4 regions of the Paenibacillus sp. N119s genome follow, and region 4 is predicted to be linked to each of the others. Evidence: a T-box and tRNA genes for the amino acid it is inferred to sense, from the RefSeq annotation. Region 4 holds a T-box; the other regions hold tRNA genes.

Region 1 (3,137 bases), on a different contig from region 4:
GCAACTCCAAACCGGACACAGTAATAAAGGAAAACTCAACAGAGAGGGCGTGCTGTGTCAATGACGGTTATGGATGAAAAAGTACACGCATACAAGGATCAAATCAGCCATTTGGAAGATAAGTTGCCCGAGGTAGTTCATGCTTATCATCGTTTTACTGGAGAATGCTTTCAAGCCGGCAGTCTAGATGAAAAAACTAAGCAACTAATTGCGCTAGGTATTGGCTTATTTGCCAATAATGAGGTGTGCACGTTTTATCATGTGAATGAGGCTCGCTCTAAAGGAGCCAGTGATCAGGAGATTATGGAGGCCGTTGCTGTAGCTGCTGCAGTTGGTGGAGGACATGCTCTAAGCCAAGGTGTTACGCGTGTACAGAAGGCGCTGCATTAAATCGAATTATTCAAACAGATATATTCTTACTCGTAATAACGAACATAGACTGGCCTGAACATGATGGTTATGGAAAGAAGCTTCCGAGCACAGTTGGTGCCTGCGGAAGCTTCTTTTTGCGTGTAGTGCGGGGATTATGCTCTTTTGCTTGCAGCAAAAGCAGTAGGACGAGAGGAGTTATGCTTATAGGCAGAAGAGGATGTAACCCAGCTTCGCCCAACAACGCGTAGGGGTTTAGGGGTTGAGTTATTTGGTTCGGGGCGATATTTCTCGGGTAAAGGAAGAGCAACTGTATGAGGCATGGAGGTAGGGAGCCCGAGATAAGCTCGCATTCGTTCATACATTTCTTTGCGGAATGCGGGCATAGGCATACTGAACTGCTCTTTAGCGCCTTTATATATATAGGTGGCGTGAACGCCGGAGTGGTTTTGTTGTATGTCTAGAACACGAATCTGATACTTCTTAAATTCATGTTTAATTTCAGATAGCAGGATTCCGGTACGATCTATTCCTGCGTTAACCATTTCGACATAAAGATCAGGAGTTTTTAGCACGCCGCTTTCCTCAAGAATGAGACTGTCCCGCTCAAACACTTTTTGAATAAAGGTAAGAAGCAGATAACTTTTCACAAGAGAGCATTGATGCTGGCTAGTATCTGAAGAGATCATTACCATTCACCGCCTTAGGAAAATGTGATGATAATTCATAGTCATCGAAGTGAAGGAACCTATGTTCTCAAGAACTTATGTTCTTATATTAATGTACTATTCCTTTTTTATCAAGGATAAATAAAAGGTTTGACAACTTTATATGATCATGGTATGATCTATCTTGTCGCTAAGAAATTAATTTTTCGAGGTATACATCAAATATATGCGGTCGTGGCGGAATTGGCAGACGCGCACGGTTCAGGTCCGTGTGGGCTAACCCCCCGTGGAGGTTCGAGTCCTCTCGACCGCATCCATTAGAAAAAGGTTTATAGAAGTGCTCTTGTAGCACTTCTATAAACCTTTTCTTATATTTCGGGATGCCAATTTACCAGCAAGGATTTCAATATAAGAACTTGAACTTTATTCAAGTATATAAACAATTCTTTTATAAGTTTATCTTTTAAGATATGATTGGATATAACGCATTTCATGATGAAGCTATTGAAAGGTTGGATAAAAGATGGAGAAAGCAACTTTTGCCGGTGGATGCTTTTGGTGTATGGTGACTCCGTTCGAAGAGCAGCCGGGCATTCATAGTATTGTCTCAGGGTACACTGGAGGAACGATTCCCGATCCAACCTATGAACAGGTTAAAACAGGAACGACAGGTCATTACGAAGTGGTGCAGATTACATTTGAGCCTGAGCTGTTTCCTTATGAAAAGCTGCTTGAATTGTATTGGCCACAAACAGACCCTACTGATGAAGAAGGACAATTTCAGGACCGGGGCACACAGTATAAACCCGCTATTTTTTTTCATACGGAGCAGCAACGAGAGCTGGCGCAACAGTCCAAGGAACAGTTGGCGCAAAGCGGACGCTTTGATAAGCCGATTGTTATGGAAATTCTTCCGGCTACGATTTTTTATCCGGCAGAGGATTATCATAAGAAGAATGTAAAGCATTATAAGGAAGATCGAGCACAATCTGGTCGTGATGAATTTATCGACAAGAATTGGTAATCTGCTTGGATATCCGTTATTACCCACGACAAAGGCAGATCGGGGATCATCCCTGAGTCTGCCTTATACATATTTAGACGAGGTTACTCACACAATGAAGGGACAGAGAAGGAGGCTGACCCGCAAATGAGTACACGACGGAAGTTACAGATTAGAAATCTAATAAAAAAGGCCTTAAAGGCATCACGCAGACAGAAGGAGCCATCTTGTGCGCTTATACGCTCTGGGTGCTCTAGAATACAAAAAATTGTAGTACTTTGTATTTCAGTTTGTATGCTATTTATGGTCTGTAGAACTGCTGTTGCTGAAGCAATTGACCAACAAAACGAGCCGCAAAAGAAGATTGCTGTCATTATTGACGACCTAGGAAACAATATGAAAGGGACAAAGGAGATTTTAAACTTACCCGTTAAAATCACCGTTGCTGTAATGCCCTTCCTGCCTACAACCAAGCAGGACGCTATGGAAGCGCATAAGCGTGGTCATGATGTTATCGTTCATCTGCCGATGGAACCAAAGCAGGGCAGACCTGAATGGCTTGGACCTGGAGCGATCAAGGCTAATATGACGGATGAAGAAGTACGCGCCAAGGTGACGGAAGCAATTAAGGATGTTCCTTATGCCATAGGAATGAATAATCACATGGGCTCCAAGGTCACCTCAGACAAGCGTATTATGTCCGTTGTGCTTGATGTGTGTAAGGAACACGGACTATTTTTTGTGGATAGCCGTACCAATTATTGGTCAGTGGTGCCTGAACTTGCAGCTAAAAAGGGAATGCCCCCAGTGCGAAATGATATTTTTTTGGATGATGTTCATACTATCGCCCATGTGCAGCGACAGCTTGCCAAAGTGGTTGAATGGTTGGCTGAGCACGACACCTGTGTAACGATTGGTCATGTCGGCGGAGCAGGCTTGAAAACCTCTTCAGGACTTCATTTATCGGTTCCCAAATTAAAGGAGCATGCTCAGTTTGTTGGCATTAGCGATCTGGTGCGTGATGTATGGGGATGGACAGGTGATCCAGCCACTAATACTACCATACCGTCAGATGCGCAATAATACCTTCGGCAATA
Region 2 (3,137 bases), on a different contig from region 4:
ATAAATCCATCATGTTCCTATCCTCCGTATCGCTCCTCAGATTGTCCTTTTGATTCCATCATAAAATCTTAAACCAGCTATGTTATAAGTGCTTATCCGTTCAGCAAGAAACCCACCTCTCCGTTCAATGTGTAGATCACATGGTCCGCTCCCAATCCCCGATAAATTCCTTGTGGATTACAGCCGTGCGTAATAACATAGATCGGTTCTGATGTTAGTGGCCGACATATTTGCAGGAAACGGCAAGTCAAATTCAAGCTGTTTTCGAACAAATACACACTCCCAATTTCTTTACTAGGAAAATTCCATTTTCCCGCTTGCATCGTATTGATGCGCACAATGTGCTCCACACCCATTTTTTTGAGCTGTCGTTCCTCCTGGGTACTGTTTGTGAGAACTGCAAACGCCAATTTTTTGAACATGAGCAATTTCACAAAACTTCTGCCCGCTTCATTCGGTGCAGTGACAATAATTAACCGACCTTCCATCAGTAGCTCCTCTCCCGGTATAAAAAGACAACAAAAAGAAGCCGAAGGAAAAAGGCTTCCTCCGGCTTCATACATTCCATGATAAAATAAACCATGGCTGCACACGGCGGTTTGTTGCCTCTCCCTGTACGCTTACGAGGTTAGCTGTCGGATTCGGACGTGAGAGTCGCCCTATTTACGGCACTTGACCGAAAAATTCACCCCATGAGACACGCGGCTTTCAAAGCCGTACATGTTCGTTGGTTCCCCCGCTTTTGCAACTGCAAAATTCAGCGCTTTAGACAATTCGTTGTTGCTTCATTGTTGTTAATTTGAAATTACGTCTTGAATCATACACCCGTGCAAGGAAGACTGTAAAGCTCAACAGCAAGGCTATAAATCGACCTTTAGAGCATAAAAGATTAATAATAACGCTTACAACACATCTATGCTTCTCACATCTCTCGAAATCTCTATATTTCACCCCTTTTTGAAAATGAAAGGCATGTCAATATTGGCGTAGGGTAAGGCATGGTTGCTCCTTAATTGTAAAAAGGAAAGAAAATACGCTATATGTACCAGATAATTACCGATTAAACCCGTTTTTATGAGAAAGAACTCCTCAATTAGCCCCATTTGAAGCGCAATTTACCGTTTTGAACAAAAGATGATTTTACAATAGTTCAATGCCTGTATACTCTTCCTGGCTTGCAACCTCCCCTTGAGTTGTTTACAATTTAATTGTAGACTATTGAACGAGGAGGAATAGCATGAGCGTATATGAATATAATGCGCAGACCCTGCAAGGAGCGCAAATTCCTTTATCCACATATGAAGGGAAAGTTCTTCTTATCGTGAACACTGCCAGCAAATGTGGGTTAACCCCCCAATATAAAGCACTACAAGAGCTATACGACCAGTATCATGAACAGGGGCTCGAAATTTTGGGATTTCCCAGCAACCAGTTTGCCAAACAAGAGCCGGGTTCCAACGAGGAGATCTCCGAGTTTTGCCAACTCAATTATGGTGTGACCTTTCCGATGTTCGCCAAAACAGATGTCAATGGTGATCAAGCTCACCCTTTATTTCGTTACCTGACCCACACTGCTCCGGGCGTATTGGGCTCTAAAGCGATCAAATGGAATTTTACTAAATTCTTAATTACACGAAAAGGTAATGTATTTAAGCGTTATGCGCCGCAAACCACTCCAGATAAGCTTGCAGGAGATATTGAAAAGCTTTTGCAGGAAAACTGACAATCTTTCTTCATAACAGTTAACGAGCGATCCGTTGTCATGGGTCGCTTCTGTGGCGGGATGTATAAAGAAAGTTAACAAAAAAAAGCATCCCTTCACATAAAACGTGTCAGGATGCTCTTTAACTAGGTATTGCACATAATGCGGTCGAGAGGACTCGAACCTCCACGGGCGTACGCCCACTACCCCCTCAAGATAGCGTGTCTGCCATTCCACCACGACCGCATGTCATAATGTATTGAGGCAACAGATTTATTATACTCTCTCAGCAACAATTTGTAAACAGAAATATAATAATTATTTTATATGTTACTTTATATAACATATATGAGACATAAGAATATTTTATTTGACATAAAATATTCAATTATGTAAATATATATTACATAATTATTTAAGTTAACTCATTATAAACAATATTAAGTTAAATAATGTTACATAGGTATTCACTTCAAGGAGGCGAACCATCCTGCATAAAGGTAACCGATTGCTAAACTACGCATTATTGTTGGACCCTTCCCTACCCGTTGGTGGTTTCACCCGATTTCACGGACTGGAGGAACGTTTCCGCAATGGATACTTGAACAGTCTACAAGATCTGGAGCATTACATGCGGGACGAGTGGTATCCTCACATTACAACCCTTGACGGCATGGCCATCAAAAATCTGTATGTCGCCATCCAGCAGAATGACGGTTGGCGAATCGCCCTTATTGATAAAATGCTGTATACCCAACATCCTTCCTCGCAGCATATAAAAGAGTCGCGACTTTCCAGTCAGCGTCTGCTCAAGCTCACAAAGGCTCTCTATCCTTGGCTAGAATTTGACCAACTGGAAGACACACTCATTCAATACAAGGCAATCGGCACACTTGCTACTGTCCACACTTGGATTAACTTCCTCCTCGACACTGATATAGAACAGACCATTCACGGCTATTTTGCCACAGCGGTATCCTTCTGTGTCGAAGATGCCTTCAGACTGCTCAATCCTCCTTACGAGGAAAAAAATTCTCTTATTGCTCGCATGACCAGCGAGCTGCTCACCACCTGGAAGAAGTCTAACAAACCTAAGCCAAGCTCATTTCAGCGTCACCTTCTCCACAAACATCGAACCAAATCCTACATCACTCAGCCACCCTATATGAGCCAAAGTAGCCAATTGGATGCATCCAGGTCCCTTTCCTCCCCAGAGCTGTTTAAACGCCTTCCAGCATCCCTCTGATGCTTCATCTCACCAATCTAACAGTCATAATAAAAAATACTCTGTCCTTTCCTCAAGCGGCAGAGTATTTATTTATTCATCTATCCGAATTCACACCAATAACACTCTATAGCCGGATTATTTACACTTCATACACTTAATTAAGTATTTTTTAACGAAATAACGTATTTACGATTGTATAAACACGTA
Region 3 (3,137 bases), on a different contig from region 4:
CATTTGGGGGAGTTAGAGGTAAAGGAGCTAGAAATATATGATAAATGAACACGATTTTTATGAAATATATACGATTATGGAGTCTTCTTTTCCCGCATCAGAATGCAGGACGTTTGAGGGTCAAAAGGCTCTATTGAAGCATCCTAGCTATCGCATCATCACTGAAAAGAATGAGCAGGGCAACATAGTGGCTTTTTTGGCGGGCTGGGAATTCGAGCATTTTCGGTTTGTAGAGCACGTTGCGGTAGATCCACGTATACGAGGTGGTGGATTAGGCAAAAAGCTCGTGAGTAGATTTATCTCACGGTCTGATCAGCCGGTAGTGCTGGAGGTTGAGCCGCCAGTGGATGAATGGTCACATAGAAGGATCGGCTTTTACGAACGTTTGGGGTTTCATCTGAACCATTTTGAATATGTACAGCCCCCTTTAAGAGAAGGACAGGCTGATCTGCGGCTTCAGATTATGAGCTATCCAGATGCGTTGGCTGAATCGGCGTTTGCTCCGTTTAAAGAGATTTTATATACCGAGGTATATGGGCTTAAGTAAGAGAATGTTTTGTCCAAGCCATCACAAATTCCTTCTCATCCGTTTCGGTATCCACAGCTTCTGCTTGGATGATAAATCCGTTTTTAGTATAAAAGTTAAATGCTTTTCTGTTGGACTGGTATACCTTTAATTGAATTTCCTCATGCTGTTGCTTAACCCAATCTAATAGTAATTTACCATAGCCTTTTCTTTGAAAACCAACACGTATAAACAGAGCAGCCAAGTATCCATCCAACATGGAAACAAAGCCGCCAATCGTAAGATCATCTTGTATAATAACGTAGTTTTGAGCGAGGGGAAGGTACTTGTTCTCCATCTCGGCAGCTTGAGATTTCCAATACTGCGGAGCAATAAAATGGTGGGCTTCTATAGAAGCATCCAGCCAGATGACTACCAGTTCTTTTAATTCTTCTACTTTCGCAGGTCTAATCGACATTGTAACGCCTCTTTTCACATTATGTAATCTTATCCTTAATAAGTTATGATGTTGAGATAAAAAAGGCCGTCCGTAGACGGCCTTTTTACCCGTGGCGCTTAATTAAAGCCATGATCCGTATCCCGCGCCTCCGTCAACTCTGTAAATTAGAGAATAACGGATCGGGTAAGGGATACGCTCAACATATGGTTATTGATGTTGACGCACCTCCTTTCCTGATACATTCATCCTACCATATTTGGTTGGTGATATCCAGTGATTGTCTTATTTTGACTAGCATTATTCATAAAAAATATAATATAAAATGCCTTGCTTTTAAGCTTTATTCAAGATATAATCTTAATTACGGTAATTAAAGACATTGCCACCATTACATAGTATGCGGTCGTGGCGGAATTGGCAGACGCGCACGGTTCAGGTCCGTGTGGGCTAACCCCCCGTGGAGGTTCGAGTCCTCTCGACCGCACCAATTTAATTATGAACAAGCTCTTGAGTCTCCTCTCGCGGAGATTCAGGAGCTTTTTTGTTACTCGAAATTTGCAAGGTATTGCTCATCACTTAAGCCGAAGATTGTGGAACCTGATACGCCTTAAATTATGCTTTTTCAGGACGAGCGGAAAATGCTGAGTTATATAACCTATCTTAACCGGATCTCCCTTCACGACTTCAAACAAATCGTTTATAAAACTATACTTACTTTTGTACAATTTTAATATAACGATATATGGTAGCTTCTGATGTTTTTAATTGTTCGGCTACTTCGCTAACAGCACCTTTTAATAGAAAGATCCCGAGATTGTTCAGTTCGTTAACAATCCCAATTTTTTCCTCTTGATTCATACGCTCCGGTGGGACCTCTTTCGCGGAAATAACTCGTGCAATGGAGCTCAGCGTTAAATCTTCAATAGGCAAGTTTAACGGATCTACTTTAGATGAACCCAACGCATTATGTTTTTCCGGATCTCCAAGCAAATGTCGAGTAATATAATGAGCGGCGTCCATAATGTTTTGATAAGGCTGCAGGTCAGTATTAATACATAGTACTCCGATAACATCGTTACGTTCATTGCGAATAAAGTATGCCGAAGACTGGTATCTAATTTTTGATTTGGATATTGCCTCGTAATTGGTCACAAAGTCAGCATTATCACCATGATTTTTTAAGATTTGTGAGACAAAACCTGTTACTGGCCCACCAATTTCTCGGCCACTAATGTAATTGTTTCGTATCGCCACGATGGAATGCTCAGGGTTAGTTACGTCATGAAGCACAATTTCATTGTTTTCTCCTAAAATATGGGCCAAGAAATCTACCAAGGGAATATATTTATTAAGAATTGTTTGGTTGTTAGACAACGATAGTCCTCCTACTTTTCATATAATGGTCTAAGACCAATATAAGTATATAGTTTATTACGATTCTGTTCACTAAGTTATTTTTAAAAAAGATTTTGGTTAAAAAACAGTCTTAACATCTTGTTGCTCAATGTTTTGTAGCAGCTTAACAAAAACCGACCTTAATTTAATGATAAGGTTGGTTTTTCTTTTTTATTCTTGTTTCAAGCCATGTATTTATTAGGGGACAGATTGCATACCTAAAGCAACAAAATAGAATGCATCAATCTAACTGACATGAAATTAACACAATTTGTTATATATATTCCGGATTATGTAAAGAAAAGTGTAGACATCGTAATAAAAATTTATTACAATACAAAAAAGATTTTAAAAAGGTGATTTTGCATTACTCATTTTTAAAAACAATTTCATGTTCACTGCAACTCATGGAAGTCAAGATGTCATGGTTTAGAATGCGAAAAGGGGTAATGAAATCATATGATTGGAAAAGTAGAAGTTAATCAAAGCATTAAGTTGGAACAACCCAAAAACCCGAACAAAGGAATATGGAAGCTTTTTTTGAAATTATGCATGAAAGCAAGGCTGCCCTATGTCTGGATTATCGTTTATTGTTTAATCAGCATATTTAACACGAAATTGTATCTTCTGATCCCCAGCAAAACCGGTGAATTGTTTGCAGGCAATGTTTCCGTGCAGCTCATCACGGTCATTATTGTTTCCCAGATTGCAATGAGTCTGATCGGCCAGATTAACGGCTTATTTGAAAGTCTTGCTAAAGCAAAGATTGACCGAAAT
Region 4 (3,137 bases):
CCGTACCAGAAGGCTTGATATTCTCCATCTCTGGCAGTACAAGCGGCAGTTGATCCTCAGGAACTGTTTTGATCGTTCCATCTTCCAGATGAATTACTGGAATCGGCTCGCCCCAATAGCGTTGGCGGCTGAACAGCCAGTCACGCAGACGGTAGGTTACTTTTCCTTGTCCCTTACCCTCAGCTTCGAGCCATTCGATCATTTTCGGAATAGCTTCCTCATTGGTAAGCCCATTCAGCAGGCCTGAATTGACATGCGGGCCATCCTCAGTGTATGGCTCTTTGTCCACATCTCCACCTTGAACGACCTCAGTGATTTTCAATCCGAACTTTTTGGCAAATTCCCAGTCACGTGTATCATGCCCCGGTACAGCCATGATTGCACCTGTTCCGTAGCCTGCCAGTACATAGTCTGCGATCCAGATTGGCAGCTTTTCGCCATTCACCGGATTCACGGCGTAAGCTCCTGTAAATACGCCTGTTTTATCTTTGGCCAGATCCGTACGCTCCAGATCGCTTTTACGAGCAGCTTGTTCACGATACTGTTGCACAGCGTCCTTTTGCTCAGGTGTAGTAATCATATCGACCAATTCCTGCTCTGGAGCCAGCACACAGTAGCTTGCGCCGAACAATGTATCTGGACGAGTTGTAAATACAGTGAGTTGCTCGTCATAGCCTTCAATTGGGAAATGAACCTCTGCCCCGGTAGACTTACCAATCCAGTTCCGCTGCATATCTTTAATACTCTCGGACCAGTCCAGTTCCTCCAGATCGTCAAGCAGACGATCCGCGTATTCCGTAATTTTCAGCATCCATTGACGCATTGGTTTGCGGATAACCGGATGACCGCCACGCTCACTCTTACCGTCAATTACTTCTTCATTCGCCAGTACTGTTCCCAGTGCTGGACACCAGTTTACAGGCACTTCAGCTACATAAGCGAGACCGCGCTTGTACAGCTGGATGAAAATCCACTGTGTCCACTTGTAATAATCAGGATCTGTGGTGCTAATTTCACGGTCCCAGTCATATGAAAAGCCAAGTGATTTGATTTGACGGCGGAAGTTGTTTACGTTCTTCACCGTAATTTCGCGCGGGTGCTCACCTGTATCCAGCGCATGCTGCTCAGCAGGCAGACCGAAGGCGTCCCAACCCATCGGATGCAGCACGTTGTAGCCGCGCATTCTTTTATAACGTGAAACAATATCTGTAGCTGTGTATCCCTCCGGGTGGCCTACATGCAGACCAGCTCCAGATGGGTACGGAAACATATCCAAAGCATAAAACTTCGGTTTGCCCGGCTCTTCCCCAGTGCGGAACGTCTTGTTCTCATCCCAATATTTCTGCCATTTTGGTTCAATACTTTGCGGTTGATAGCCGTGCTTCGGCTGTGTGTCTGTCATTGTCTTTTTCCTCCTCAAACGGTATGCAACAAAAAAACCTCTGCATCCCGTAGCGTGTCAGCGCTAGGGACGAGAGGTTATATTCCCGTGGTACCACCCTAGTTAGCAGAAAGCGTTCTTCGCGTTCTACTCCCTTTGCACCTGATAACGGAGGTGATCCGATGCGTGTTAATAACAGAAAGCCAACACTTATATAGTGCTTACCTGCGTTGGGCGCATATCTCCGAGGCGAGTTCGCTTTGCACTGTCAACCGGCTTGCACCACCCGCCGGCTCTCTACATGTCCAGACAAAACTACTATTCCTCATCAGCGATTGTTTAACCGTTAATAATGGCACTATTATATTGAAAACCACGAAAAAAGTCAAATAAGGCACTGTAAAGTGAATATATGAATGCAAAAAGACGCCCTTCATGTCTTCATGAAAAGCGTCTTTCTTTTTATGTTAGCCAAATGAATACTAGCTATTTTACAGCGACATAAAACAGTCTCGCCGCGTCATCTTCTGCTTCTACCCATTCAAAATCCGCATATACCTTTACATCGCGAAAACCCGCTTTGGACAATTCTGCCTTCATCCAGTCTGGATCGTAAGCCCGCTGTACATGAATTTCCTCAAAACGCTGGTACAGATCACGACCTTCTTGTTCTGCTTTCGCAAAAATACTGAGATGATGTTCAATTTCGCAACGGGGAGTGTCCAACGCACATGTCCAAATATATGAGATGGAGCGTTCATCCAATACGAATGGTTGTTCTTCGTCATAACGCAAAAATGTCTGGGGATGATGCACATCAAATAGAAAGGTTCCACCAGGCTTCAGACCAGCATACGTTCTACGAAAAGTAGAAATGATATCTTCTTCCTCAAGTAAATAATTCAGGCAATCGCAAAAAGAAATGACAGAATCCACAGGCTCCGGTAAAATCCACTCCCGCATATCCTGTTGTATCCAGCGAACGCTTCCCTCACGAAACAATCGCTGTCCCTGAGGAGAGTTTTCCATTTTGCGACGGGCTACTGCCAGCATGTCTGAGGATAAATCGATGCCAGCTACCTCAAAACCCGAGTTAACCAGTGGAATCGTAATTGAGCCCGTACCGCAGCCCAGTTCGGCCACTGTATGTGGCATACCGTATTGGTCCCAAGCCTGCCGTGCAAAGCGCAACCAGTCAGGATACGGCATGTCCTGCATAAGCTCATCGTACACATAAGCAAACTTACGGTAAGACGCCATCTTTTATTCCCCATTCCCGTCCTTCGGTTTAGGCATTTTCTCCACGAGGTAAGTCCAGTTTTCCTTCTGTGTAACCAGTCCATCCTTCATCAACTTGCCCATCGCACGCTTGAAGGCGGATTTACTGATACCAAACCGTTGCTTGATAATATCCGGCGGCGTCGCGTCAGAATATGGCATGCCCCCACCCGGTCGTTCCTTCAAAAAGGCAATCAACCGATCCGCATCCTCATTACGGCCTACTTCCTTGCGTGGCGCCATTGCCAGATTGACCCGGCCGTCCTCGCGAACAAGCGTGACCCGTACCTTAACCTCCTCGCCCAAGCGAAGCATACGGTTACGTTCCGAGGAATGAATCATTCCTATTGCACCAAAACCAAGCACACCACCGTCCACCAGGACGAATGTGCCCATCTGAAGCGGCTTGTATACCGTCGCCTGCACCCACGTATTGAGCCATGAACTAGGAGCATGAAAGCACAATGGAGCCAGTTCC

Evidence for each region. A T-box is a leader RNA that pairs with one kind of tRNA and senses whether it is charged. The one in region 4 lies ahead of leuS (leucine--tRNA ligase), so its partner is inferred to be a tRNA-Leu.
Region 1: it has a tRNA-Leu gene. The T-box ahead of leuS (leucine--tRNA ligase) is inferred to sense a tRNA for this amino acid. The anticodon was not compared.
Region 2: it has a tRNA-Leu gene. The T-box ahead of leuS (leucine--tRNA ligase) is inferred to sense a tRNA for this amino acid. The anticodon was not compared.
Region 3: it has a tRNA-Leu gene. The T-box ahead of leuS (leucine--tRNA ligase) is inferred to sense a tRNA for this amino acid. The anticodon was not compared.

Annotation. Positions count from the first base shown of each region.
Region 1 covers NZ_JCAJRU010000144.1:3,729-6,865, forward strand. The annotation lists gene AC5V8P_RS16390 (carboxymuconolactone decarboxylase family protein) at 61-390, shown strand; gene AC5V8P_RS16395 (YhjD family protein) at 525-1,058, opposite strand; tRNA gene AC5V8P_RS16400 (tRNA-Leu) at 1,266-1,350, shown strand; gene msrA (peptide-methionine (S)-S-oxide reductase MsrA) at 1,561-2,061, shown strand; gene AC5V8P_RS16410 (divergent polysaccharide deacetylase family protein) at 2,188-3,123, shown strand; gene AC5V8P_RS16415 (N-acetylmuramoyl-L-alanine amidase) at 3,098-3,137, opposite strand, start outside.
Region 2 covers NZ_JCAJRU010000002.1:27,805-30,941, reverse strand. The annotation lists gene AC5V8P_RS00710 (hypothetical protein) at 93-488, opposite strand; cyclic di-AMP (ydaO/yuaA leader) riboswitch at 602-773, opposite strand; gene AC5V8P_RS00705 (glutathione peroxidase) at 1,238-1,723, shown strand; tRNA gene AC5V8P_RS00700 (tRNA-Leu) at 1,866-1,948, opposite strand; gene AC5V8P_RS00695 (urease accessory protein UreF) at 2,211-2,948, shown strand.
Region 3 covers NZ_JCAJRU010000106.1:12,447-15,583, forward strand. The annotation lists gene AC5V8P_RS13650 (GNAT family N-acetyltransferase) at 38-547, shown strand; gene AC5V8P_RS13655 (N-acetyltransferase) at 540-983, opposite strand; tRNA gene AC5V8P_RS13660 (tRNA-Leu) at 1,365-1,452, shown strand; gene AC5V8P_RS13665 (helix-turn-helix transcriptional regulator) at 1,677-2,339, opposite strand; partial or broken gene AC5V8P_RS13670 (ABC transporter transmembrane domain-containing protein) at 2,820-3,137, shown strand, end outside.
Region 4 covers NZ_JCAJRU010000004.1:2,648-5,784, forward strand. The annotation lists gene leuS (leucine--tRNA ligase) at 1-1,402, opposite strand, end outside; T-box leader at 1,465-1,722, opposite strand; gene AC5V8P_RS01170 (class I SAM-dependent DNA methyltransferase) at 1,868-2,641, opposite strand; gene AC5V8P_RS01175 (CvfB family protein) at 2,645-3,137, opposite strand, start outside.